One region of the Cedecea selenatireducens genome, then DNA from elsewhere that is predicted to be linked to it. Evidence: predicted binding sites of a transcription regulator. Region 1 holds the regulator's gene; the other holds the start of a gene.
What was found. Region 1 encodes LexA, which represses DNA repair genes until DNA is damaged. Its sites were predicted from a motif close to TNCTGTATGTACATACAGNA; they were not measured.

Region 1 (6,068 bases):
GATTGGCATTAAGTCGACGGCTATTCTGTTTGGCCGTCACGACAAGCTGATTATCGGCCTGCTGCAAATCGCGACCATGGTGCTGATGGGAGTAGTTGGCTGGCTAAACGGCCTGGGTGGCGCGTTCTACTGGTCAATTTTACTGGCGGGTGGATTGTTTATTCATCAGCAAAAACTCATCGCCAGGCGCGAGCGTGAAGGCTGCTTTAAAGCGTTTATGAACAACAACTACGTGGGCCTGGTACTGTTTATTGGGCTGGTACTGAGCTACCTGCATTTCTGAGTGCTCAGGCAATAAAAAAGGCGGGTCGACGCATAATGCCGACCCGCCTTTTTAGTTTCTATCGAATCAGGAAACAGCGTCCTGGGAGGCTGAGCTCTCGATAGTCAGACGTACATCCGAGGTCACCAGGTCTGCCAGCATCTGGTACACCTTGATGGTTTCGGTCGCGTCTGCATCTCCGGTATCGCTAATGTAGCCCTCATCGCGCAGGGTCAGTACCAGCGAGGTAAAGACGGCTTTATCAAAGAACTCTGGGGCGTTAATGCCGTGCAGAACGGACAGACGCTGCGCCACCGTACGGCTTTCACGCTCCAGCGTCCCGCGGTTGATCGACGGGTTGGCGCTCAGCTGCCAGAAGGTAATGGCATAACGCTGAACCGTCTCGCGCACGCCCGCTGCCAGAAGCTGCAGAGTGCGAGAACGGTTAGGGTTGATCTGCACTTCATCGTCAACAACCATCACCAGCCCCTGACGTTCCATCTCCGCGATCAGCGCATCAATTTCTCTGCCCAGCTCGCTTTTTTCCCAGCGCAGGAACAGCTCGGCCTTCAGCATCGGATAAACGACTTCTATCTGACGAAGCAGCTCGGCACGTGAGATATGGCGATGCTGGGTGATGATGGACGCCATCAGCGACGGCAACACCAGCATATGCATGATGTTGTTGCGGTAATAGGTCATCAGCACGGCCTGCTCGCGCGGCAGAATGATGATGTCACCGATGGTGTCTTTCTCCACCTCGAACTTGTTCATCTGCAGGGCGTGGTCGATCAGCGCATTTGCGGAGACCGTTGGGGCGGTAGCGTCCGGAGAATATGGGACGTTGCGCAGCAGGTTCAGGTAGCAGTCCAGCTGTTCGGTGAGCTGTTCACGGGTCAGTGAGCGCTGGCGTGAGGCAAGCAGCGCGGTACAGCACAGGTTCATGGCGTTGGCCGCCCCTGCGTTGTTGATTCTCACCATCAGGTCAGCGGCGATATTGTTCACCGTCGGCGTTAACCAGGCGGGACGAATCGCTTCAATCGGATCGATAGAATCTTTCCATTCCGGCACATGCTGGTTCAGGTAGGCCATCAGCGGCAGCGGTTCACCGAAGTTAACGTAGCCCTGACCCAGGTTACGCAGCTTACTCAGGCCGCGAACCATCTGCATGAAGCTCTCTTTTTCTTTTGTCGCACCGCGCAGTTCTTTCGCGTAAGTGCCCACTTCCATTACGTGCTCGTAGCCGATGTAAATCGGCACCAGGGTAATCGGACGGGTGCCGCCGCGCAGCATTGCCTGAATCGTCATCGACAGCGTGCCGGTCTTCGGATCCAGCAGGCGACCGGTACGGGAACGGCCACCCTCGACAAAGTACTCCACGGAATAGCCACGGCTGAACAGCTCGCCGAGGTACTCGCGGAACACCGTAGAGTAAAGCTTGTTGCCCTTGAAGGTACGACGAATAAAGAAGGCGCCCAGGCGGCGGAAAATCGGGCCGGCCGGCCAGAAGTTCAGGTTAATCCCGGCGGCGATATGCGGCGGAACCAGCCCCTGGTGATAAAGCACGTAGGAGAGCAGCAGATAATCCATGTGGCTGCGGTGGCAGGGCACATAGACAATTTCGTGGCCGTCGTGGGCAAGCTGGCGCACGCGCTCGGCGTTGTGCACGTTAATGCCCTGATAGAGGCGGTTCCAGGTTAAGCCTAAAACCCGGTCCGTTAAACGTACGGCTTCGTAGGAGAAGTTGGCGGCAATCTCTTCCATCAGCGCGACGGCGTTTTGCTGCGCTTTTTCGTGGGAGATTTTCTTGCTGCGGGCTTCGTCTTCTACCGTGCGGGCAATCGCTTTTGACGCCAGCAGCTTGTTGAAGAGATCCTGGCGAACCGGCAGACGTGGGCCTACTGCGGCCAGGCGCTGGCGGGCAAAGTGGGTACGCGCCACGCGAGCCAGTTTTTGGGCGATAATTTTGTCGGTGCCGTGTTCGGTCGCCATGCGGCGCAGCGAAACCGGCGGAGAGAAACGGACAAAGCTATCGCGGCCCAGCCACGAAACCGCAAAGAATTTCTGGACGCCGTTCAGGGTACGTAAAGGCGGATTGATTTCCCCTTTCTCGCGTCCTGGGGAGCGGCCAAACATCACGGAAACCGGCACCATCTGCACATCGAGATCCGGGTTGCTGCGGTGCAGATCCAGATAGTCGTGGAACAGTTTTACCGACTCTTCTTTTGGCGTGTAGTAGGTAAAGACGCGCGGGCCGCCGTGGATAAACACGTAGCGCGGCAGCAGTACGCCGTCAATTTCCAAAGGTTCCAGCGGGTCCGGCAGGTCGTGATCCAGGCATTGGGCACGCAGCGTCAGTAGGTCTGCCTTAGAATTGTAGGGCAGGACGTACATAATCGGGCGTGAGGGATCCAGACCGAGCTCGGTTTGCGGATCGGCCGGGATAGACTTGCTTTTTACCAGAACGCTTAATGGTAAATTCAGTAATTTGTAGTAAATTCTTGGCCAGCCTGACATAGATGATGTAAAGCCTCAGGTTAATAATGCAAATGCGCCGCAAGGATATCAGAAACTCTGGGGAATTTCTGTGGCGCTGCGATTTAGACTCAATGAGCATTGACGCTCAATATTTAAAAAGGTTTCCTTTAATGGCGAATAATACCACCGGCATCACCCGCATTATTAAGGCTGCAGGCTACTCATGGAAGGGACTGCGAGCGGCCTGGATCAACGAAGCTGCATTTCGTCAGGAAGGCGTTGCGGCGGTTATTGCCATCGGCATTGCCTGCTGGCTGGACGTTGATCCTATCACCCGCATTTTACTGATTGGCTCGGTGGTGCTGGTGATGATTGTCGAGATCCTTAACAGCGCCATTGAAGCGCTGGTCGACCGTGTGGGCACCGACTACCACGAGCTTTCAGGGCGAGCCAAAGATATGGGTTCAGCCGCGGTATTGATAGCGATTATTCTTGCGGTTGCGACCTGGGCCACCTTGCTTTGGTCACATTTGCGATAGTCCTTCCAGAATAGTTTAAGTCGCTGGTTTTTTGCTTAATTTGTGGTTTCAAATTCGCCCGGGGCTGTATATACTCACAGCATAACTGTATAAACACCCAGGGGGCGGAATGAAAGCACTAACTACCAGGCAGCAAGAGGTGTTTGATCTCATTCGGGATCATATCAACCAGACCGGCATGCCACCTACGCGCGCCGAAATTGCACAACGTCTGGGGTTCCGTTCTCCAAACGCCGCTGAAGAGCATCTCAAAGCGCTGGCGCGTAAAGGTGCCATCGAGATTGTTTCCGGTGCATCACGCGGCATTCGTTTGCTGGTTGAAGAAGAAAGCGGCCTGCCGCTTGTAGGCCGTGTGGCCGCCGGTGAGCCGCTGCTGGCACAGCAGCACATCGAAGGCCACTACCAGGTTGACCCGTCGCTGTTTAAACCGAATGCCGATTTCCTGCTGCGCGTCAGCGGCATGTCGATGAAAGATATCGGCATCATGGACGGCGATTTGCTTGCGGTTCACAAAACGCAGGACGTGCGTAACGGCCAGGTCGTTGTCGCGCGTATCGACGATGAAGTCACCGTGAAACGCCTGAAAAAGCAGGGTAACACCGTGCATCTGCTGCCTGAAAACAGCGAATTCCAGCCTATTGTGGTCGATCTTCGCGAGCAGAACTTTAGCATTGAAGGTCTGGCCGTCGGGGTGATCCGCAACGGTGAATGGCTGTAACACGTCTTCTGGTGGTGCGGTAAACCTGCTGTACCACCCGCTTTAAACCCCTCTATTTTCCTCTGGATCATTCCCATGCGATTCTTCTCGTCAACGGATGGTGCGCTTTGGCGACTGGCGCTGCCGATGATTTTTTCCAATATTACCGTGCCGCTGCTGGGCCTGGTTGACACCGCCGTCATCGGCCATCTCGACAGCCCGACCTATCTCGGCGGCGTGGCTATCGGCGCTACGGCGACCAGCTTCCTGTTTATGCTGCTGCTGTTTCTGCGTATGAGCACCACCGGATTAACGGCGCAGGCGTTTGGCGCAAACGATCCACAGCGGCTGGCGCGCGCGCTGGTTCAGCCGCTGATGCTGGCGCTGATCGCCGGGCTTGCCATCGTGCTACTGCGTTATCCACTGATCACCCTCGCGCTGCACGTCGTTGGCGGCAACGAAGAGGTGCTGTATCAGGCTCGTCGTTTCCTGGAGATCCGCTGGCTGAGTGCCCCCGCATCGCTGGCTAACCTCGTGCTGTTGGGCTGGCTGCTGGGCGTTCAGTATGCGCGGGCACCGGTGATCCTGCTGGTGGTGGGAAACCTTATCAATATCGTGCTCGATCTTTGGCTGGTGATGGGGCTGCACATGAACGTGCAGGGGGCGGCGCTGGCGACGGCGGTGTCTGAATACGCCACGTTTTTCATCGGCCTGCTGATGGTGCACAAAGTCCTGAAGCTGCGCGGCATTAGCTGGGCACGCCTTAAAACGGCCTGGCAGGGGGATCTACGCAAGCTGCTGGCACTGAACCGCGACATCATGCTGCGTTCGCTGCTGCTGCAAATATGCTTTGCCTCCATCACCATCTTTGGCGCACGTCTCGGCAGCGAAATTGTGGCGGTGAACGCCGTGCTGATGACGCTGCTGACCTTCACCGCCTACGCGCTGGACGGCTTCGCTTATGCGGTGGAAGCTCATTCTGGCCAGGCCTACGGCGCACGTAACCGTGGGCAACTGCTGGAGGTTTGGGGCGCAGCGTGCAGGCAGGCCGGGTTGGTCGCGGTGGCGTTTGCCGCTCTCTATGCCGTTGCCGGAGAACACATCGTCGCGCTGCTGACATCCTTGCCGGAGCTGCGTCAGCAGGCCGACCGCTACCTTGCCTGGCAGGTGATATTGCCGATGGTGGGCGTCTGGTGCTACCTGCTGGACGGGATGTTTATTGGTGCCACGCGCGGGGCCGAGATGCGAAACAGCATGGCGGTTGCCGCCCTGGGCTTTGGCGTGACGCTGCTTACGCTGCCGCTGTTTGGCAACCACGCTTTATGGTTGTCGCTGGCGGTATTTTTGGCTTTGCGCGGCCTGTCGCTCGGTTATATCTGGCGGCGCCACTGGCGCAATAACACCTGGTTTGCCGCGCATGGCGACCATTGATCGCGTTTTCTGATCCTCGTTAACTTCTCATCTATCATGCTGATTTCCCGCTTTTAAGGCGGGGAGTCCGCGTGCCGCTGATTTTGAAAATGGTTAAAGATTCTGAGTTTTATATGTAACCCGAAATCCTTGACTACAATTATTTCTACATCCAGCAGATATTGGATGTTTTCCAGAAATTCAGCATCCGACAATGAGGATGCAAAACCCTAAACCGAACGATGAGGAGATGACAATGAATAAGGACGAAATCGGCGGTAACTGGAAGCAGTTCAAAGGTACGGTCAAAGAAAAATGGGGTAAGCTGACCGATGACGACATGACCGTCATTGAAGGGAAGCGTGACCAACTGGTGGGTAAAATCCAGGAACGTTATGGTTACGCCAAAGACCAGGCAGAGAAAGAGGTTAAGGACTGGGAGTCCAGGAACGAATACCGCTGGTAACCTGGCGGCCCCTCAAATGTGCTAATCCGTAAAACCAATCCTGCCCGGGTACAAGGATGTACCTACCCTTCTTAACGCTTTTTCTTCGGCTGTATCGTATGGTCGTGATTGCAGGCGCCGTGGTGGCGACAGGCTTCAACTTCCGAACAGTCTGAACACAGCCCGTGGGCTTCAATCACGTTGTGGCGCAGGGCAAAACCCATTTTTGACGCCAGC
Region 2 (6,068 bases), on a different contig from region 1:
GCTGCTGGCGAAGGTGCAGGACGGTGACATTATTCGCGTTAACGGCCAAACCGGCGAGCTGACGCTGCTGGTGGATGACGCCGTACTTGCGGCGCGCACCGCTTATCACCCGGATCTCAGCGCCGAGCGTGTAGGGACCGGACGTGAGCTATTTGGCGCCCTGCGCGAACAGCTTTCGGGCGCTGAACAAGGCGCAACCTGCATTAAATTTTAAGCCCGTGGCGGCAATGCCCCACGGAAAACAGATTAAAACTGGCTAAGAGGCGCTCAGATGAAAAATTGGAAAACAACAGCAGAACAGATCCTGAAAACTGGCCCGGTCGTGCCGGTTATCGTCATTAACAAGCTGGAACATGCCGTGCCGATGGCAAAAGCGTTGGTTGCAGGTGGCGTTCGCGTGCTGGAAGTTACGCTGCGTACCGCCTGCGCTATCGAGGCCATTCGCGCGATTGCGAAAGAAGTGCCTGACGCGATTATCGGGGCGGGTACCGTGCTGAACCCACAGCAGCTGGCAGAAGTGACCGAAGCGGGCGCGCAGTTCGCCATCAGCCCGGGCCTGACCGAGCCGCTGCTGAAAGCCGCTACCGAAGGCAGCATTCCGCTGATCCCGGGTATCAGCACCGTTTCTGAACTGATGCTGGGTATGGACTACGGCCTGAAAGAGTTTAAATTCTTCCCTGCGGAAGCCAACGGCGGCACCAAAGCGCTGCAGGCTATTGCTGGCCCGTTCTCTCAGGTACGTTTCTGCCCAACCGGCGGTATCTCACCGGCTAACTACCGTGACTACCTGGCGCTGAAAAGCGTGCTGTGCATCGGCGGCTCCTGGCTGGTGCCGGCAGACGCGCTTGAAGCTGGCGACTATGATCGCATCACTAAGCTTGCCCGCGAAGCCGTGGAAGGCGCTAAGCTGTAAGCCATAAAAAAGCCCCGTGTTTAGCGGGGCTCAATGATTAAATCGCTCTCACCTGGGGGCGATTTTTTTTTAGCCTTCTACCTTCACCTGCGCGGCAGATGCCACGGCGCGGGCGATAGCTTCATCGACGTTGTTCCCGGTTGCCAGCGCCACGCCCATACGGCGTTTACCGGCGATTTCCGGCTTGCCAAACAGGCGAACCTGTAAACCCCCGCCCAGCGCAGCGCCCACGTTGCTGAACTTAACGTTGTCGCTATGCAGTTCGGGCAGGATCACCGCCGACGCAGCCGGACTATACTGGCGAATCTCTCCGACGGGCAGGCCGAGGAAGGCGCGAACGTGCAGGGCAAACTCAGAGAGATCCTGCGAAATCAGCGTCACCATGCCGGTATCGTGCGGGCGAGGGGAGACTTCGCTGAAAATCACCTCATCACCGCAAACGAACAGCTCAACGCCAAACAGACCGTGGCCGCCCAGCGCGGTGACCACTTTCTCCGCAATCTCTTTCGATCTTGCCAGCGCGATATCGCTCATCTGCTGTGGCTGCCATGACTCGCGGTAGTCGCCCTCTTCCTGTCGATGGCCAATTGGCGCGCAGAAATGCACGCCGTCGACGGCGCTGATGGTCAGCAGGGTGATTTCAAAATCAAAATTGACCACGCCTTCAACGATCACGCGGCCTTTACCGGCGCGCCCGCCAAGCTGCGCGTACTCCCATGCTTTCGCCAACTGGTCGGCGGTGCGAATAAAGCTTTGGCCTTTACCGGATGAACTCATCACCGGTTTGACAATACAAGGCAGGCCAATCTCCTGGACGGCCTGCTGGAAAGCCTCTTCGCTATCGGCAAAGCGGTAGGAGGAGGTTGGCAGCTGAAGCTCTTCTGCGGCCAGGCGGCGAATACCTTCGCGGTTCATGGTCAGCTTAGTCGCACGAGCGCAGGGCACCACGCGCTGACCCTGCGCTTCAAGTTCCAGCAGGGCATCGGTGGCAATGGCTTCAATTTCAGGAACGATAAAGTCGGGCATTTCGGCGGCGACGAGCGCTTTTAATGCAGCGGCATCCAGCATATTGATGACATGGCTGCGGTGCGCAACGTGCATCGCAGGGGCATTCGCATAGCGGTCAACGGCGATAACCTCAACCCCGAGACGCTGACATTCAATGGCCACTTCTTTACCCAATTCACCGGAACCCAGCAGCATAACTCGCGTAGCTGCCGGGCGCAGAGCTGTTCCCAACGTTGACATGTGATTTAGCCTTAACAAAGAAAAAGACCGCGGCAGTATAAACGAAAACGTTTGCGTTGGCAGCGGCTTTACGGCTTGTGTGATAAAATGATTGGCGATATACTGGATAAATAAACAGGTGAAACGGAGCTGCAAAATGGCGGTCGAGATTAAATACGTGGTGGTGAGAGAGGGACAAGAAAAAATGGCCTTTGCCAGTAAAAAGGACGCTGACGCTTACGACAAAATGCTGGATCTGGCCGAAGTGCTTGGCGAATGGCTGCAGCAAAGCCCGCTTACGCTTGAGGAAGGACAAAGCGATACCCTGGCAATGTGGATGGCGGAAAACAAGGATCTGCTGGCGGGCGTGCTGAAAAACGGCAAGCTACCGGAGCCACAGTTAAATCCGGCTGAGCCTGAAACAGAAGCTACTGAGGCTGAGCAAGCGCCGGCTGCGGAAGATAACGTCAGCGAACACCCTGGACGTAAACGGACTAAAGCAGCGTAATTTTTGCTGCATGCGCCGGGCCGCCGGCGCTATTCTTTTCCCATCTTTAGCGCTGACCGACGTTTCTTGACGTCCCGTGACCTACTCTCGACGAGTTAAGCCAACAAAAGGTACCCGTCATGAATAACTGGTTACAGCAGCTTCAGTCTTTACTGGGGCAATCTACCTCCTCCCAACACTCTTCGCAGCCTGCGGCCGGTGCTGGCCCGGAAGGGCTTAGCAAGCTTCTGGTGCCGGGGGCGCTGGGCGGATTAGCCGGGTTACTGCTGGCAAGCAAATCCTCGCGCAAACTGCTAACTAAATACGGCACCAGCGCCTTATTGGTTGGCGGCGGGGCCGTCGCCGGTAGCGTGCTATGGAACAAATACAAAGAGCGGGTTCGCCAGAATCAGCCTGCTACTGCGGCTTATAGCGAGCCGCACTCGTCGGTTGATGTTCGAACTGAACGGCTGATCACGGCTTTGGTCTTTGCCGCCAAAAGCGACGGCCATATTGACGCGAAGGAGCGTCAGTTTATCGAACAGCAGCTGCGTGAAGTGGGCATCGAGGGTGAAGGCAAAGCGCTGGTCGAGCGGGCCATCGACAGGCCTTTAGATCCACAGCTGCTTGCTCAGGGCGTTAGAAACGAGGAAGAGGCGCTGGAGATTTATTACCTGAGCTGCACCGCCATCGATATCGATCACTTTATGGAGCGCAGCTATCTGAGCGCGTTGGGTGATGCGTTAAACATTCCTCAGGATGTCCGGGCAGGCATCGAGCAGGATCTTCAGCAGCAAAAACAGGCGCTCCCGGTTTAATCCCTCTGATTCCCAATCTGCCGGGTTCTGCCCGGCTTTTTCTTTTAATCCTTCAGGTTCCGCTTGCAAGCTCGGCTGAATTTGCCACCCTTACGGGGTGTTAAACGGAAAATGTTGAAAGTGATGCCACCCAAAGCCAAAAAAATTCCTCACGCTATGACGCTTCATGGCGATACCCGCCTGGATAACTACTATTGGCTACGTGATGATGACCGTGCCGATCCCGAAGTCCTGGCGTACCTCGAACTGGAAAACGACTACGGCAAAAAAATCATGGAGAGCCAGCGAGCCCTGCAGGATCAATTGCTCAAAGAGATGATCGCTCGTGTTCCACCTCACGATGTTTCTGCGCCCTATGTGAAAAACGGCTTCCGCTACCGTCAGGTTTACGAGAAGGGAAATGAGTACGCGATTTATCAACGGCAGTCTGCGGTTCGCGAAGAGTGGGAGGGCTGGGAAGTTCTGCTGGATGCCAACCAGCGCGCCGCCCACAGCGAGTTCTACACCATGGGCGGGCTTGCTATCACGCCGGATAATACCGTTATGGCGCTGGCGGAGGATTACCTGTCTCGCCGCCAGTTTGGTCTGCGCCTGCGCAATTTAAAAACCGGAAACTGGTATCCTGAGCTGCTTGAAAACGTCTCGACCAGTTTTGTCTGGGCAAATGACTCCGTCACGCTTTACTACGTGCGAAAACACCCCAAAACCTTGCTGCCTTATCAGGTCTGGCGGCACACGCCTGGCCACCCGGTTGCCGACGATCAACTGGTGTATGAAGAGAAAGATGACGCTTTTTACGTCAGCCTGCATAAAACGACCTCGCAGCATTTTGTTGTCATCCATCTTGCCAGCGCGACGACGAGTGAGGTTTTGTTGCTGGATGCAGAGCTTGCTGACGCCGAGCCTCACGTGTTTACGCCTCGCCGGAAAGATCATGAATATACGGTCGATCACTATCAGCACGGTTTCTACATTCGCTCTAACAAAGACGGCAAAAATTTCGGTCTTTATCGCAGCACCGTCCGGGATGAGAAGCAGTGGGAAACGCTGATTGCCGCGCGGGAGCAGGTCATGCTCGAGGACTTCACGCTGTTTCGCGACTGGCTGGTGGTTGAAGAGCGACAGCAGGGGCTAACCAGCCTGCGCCAGATTAATCGCCATACGCGCGAGTCCACCGGTATTGCTTTTGACGATCCGGCCTATGTCACCTGGCTTGGCTACAATCCCGAGCCCGAAACTTCTCACTTGCGTTACGGCTACTCCTCAATGACTACGCCGGATACACTCTTCGAGCTGGATATGGACAGCGGTGAACGGAAGGTCATCAAACAAACCCATGTTGCCGGTTTTGAGGCCAGCAACTACCGCAGTGAACATCTGTGGGTGACGGCGAGGGATGGCGTGCAGGTGCCGGTTTCGCTGGTTTACCACCGCAAGCATTTCCGCCGGGGGAAAAGTCCTCTGCTGGTCTATGGCTACGGGTCTTACGGCAGCAGCATGGATGCGGATTTCAGCGGCAGCCGTTTGAGCCTGCTGGACAGAGGTTTTGTGTTTGCGATAGCCCACGTTCGCGGCGGCGGCGAACTGGGGCAACAGTGGTACGAAGACGGTAAGTACCTGAAAAAAAATAACACCTTTAACGACTACCTGGACGTGTGTGACGAGCTGCTTAAGCAGGGCTATGGCGATGCGAAATTGCTTTATGGCATGGGCGGGAGCGCAGGCGGCCTGCTGATGGGGGCGGCAATCAATCTGCGTCCTGAATTATTCCATGGCGTGGTGGCTCAGGTGCCGTTTGTCGACGTCGTGACGACGATGCTTGATGAGTCGATCCCGCTCACAACCGGTGAATTTGAAGAGTGGGGCAATCCTCAGGACGAAGAGTATTATCACTACATGAAGCAATACAGCCCTTACGACCAGGTTCACGAGCAGGCTTATCCTCATCTGCTGGTGACGACCGGGCTGCATGATTCACAGGTGCAGTACTGGGAGCCCGCGAAGTGGGTCGCCAAATTGCGAGACTACAAGCGGGGCGATACGCTATTGCTGCTTTGCACGGACATGGACTCCGGGCACGGCGGCAAGTCGGGGCGCTTTAAAGCTTACGAAGGCGTGGCGCTGGAGTTTGCTTTCCTGATAGCCCTGGCGCAGGGGACGCTGCCAGGGCGGGCACACTAGTCAGCCGCGTTGGCGGCAAGATAATGTTTTAAGGTCATACGAAGATCCGGCGTTAGCTCCTTGATGTTGTTGAGCATCCAGCGCAGATAACCCGGATCGTCTTCGGCGATTTCCGCGATAGGCTTACCGCGGTATTTACCAAACATCATGGTGGTCACCAGCGCCGGACGGCCGGTTATCGTGACCATTTCTTCCGGCGTCCAGCCGGACACGTCCATAATTCTTAACAACAGGGCCGCGGTGATATAGCAGTCGAACAACGCTCGGTGATGATGCAGCCCGGCGGGCGTGTCCACGTGCAGCTTCAGCGACTTATACAGGCCCATGTTGCTGTATTTAATGCCCGGCCAAAGGCGACGCGCCAGCTTCACGGTACAAATCCAGTCTCCCTGCATTTCAGGCAGCATGCGGCTATCAAAGCTGGCGTTGTGCGCAACATAAT

Region 2: a site for LexA is predicted at 2,262-2,281, ahead of ACE38U_RS01185 (YebG family protein). Genes of this name have one in related genera too.

Annotation. Positions count from the first base shown of each region.
Region 1 covers NZ_JBHIKW010000003.1:471,633-477,700, reverse strand. The annotation lists gene ubiA (4-hydroxybenzoate octaprenyltransferase) at 1-283, shown strand, start outside; gene plsB (glycerol-3-phosphate 1-O-acyltransferase PlsB) at 350-2,779, opposite strand; gene ACE38U_RS07710 (diacylglycerol kinase) at 2,911-3,279, shown strand; gene lexA (transcriptional repressor LexA) at 3,389-3,997, shown strand; gene dinF (MATE family efflux transporter DinF) at 4,073-5,407, shown strand; gene ACE38U_RS07695 (CsbD family protein) at 5,643-5,852, shown strand; gene zur (zinc uptake transcriptional repressor Zur) at 5,924-6,068, opposite strand, start outside.
Region 2 covers NZ_JBHIKW010000001.1:248,009-254,076, reverse strand. The annotation lists gene edd (phosphogluconate dehydratase) at 1-214, shown strand, start outside; gene kdgA (bifunctional 4-hydroxy-2-oxoglutarate aldolase/2-dehydro-3-deoxy-phosphogluconate aldolase) at 272-913, shown strand; gene purT (formate-dependent phosphoribosylglycinamide formyltransferase) at 983-2,161, opposite strand; gene ACE38U_RS01185 (YebG family protein) at 2,298-2,648, shown strand; gene ACE38U_RS01180 (tellurite resistance TerB family protein) at 2,768-3,445, shown strand; gene ptrB (oligopeptidase B) at 3,569-5,626, shown strand; gene exoX (exodeoxyribonuclease X) at 5,623-6,068, opposite strand, start outside.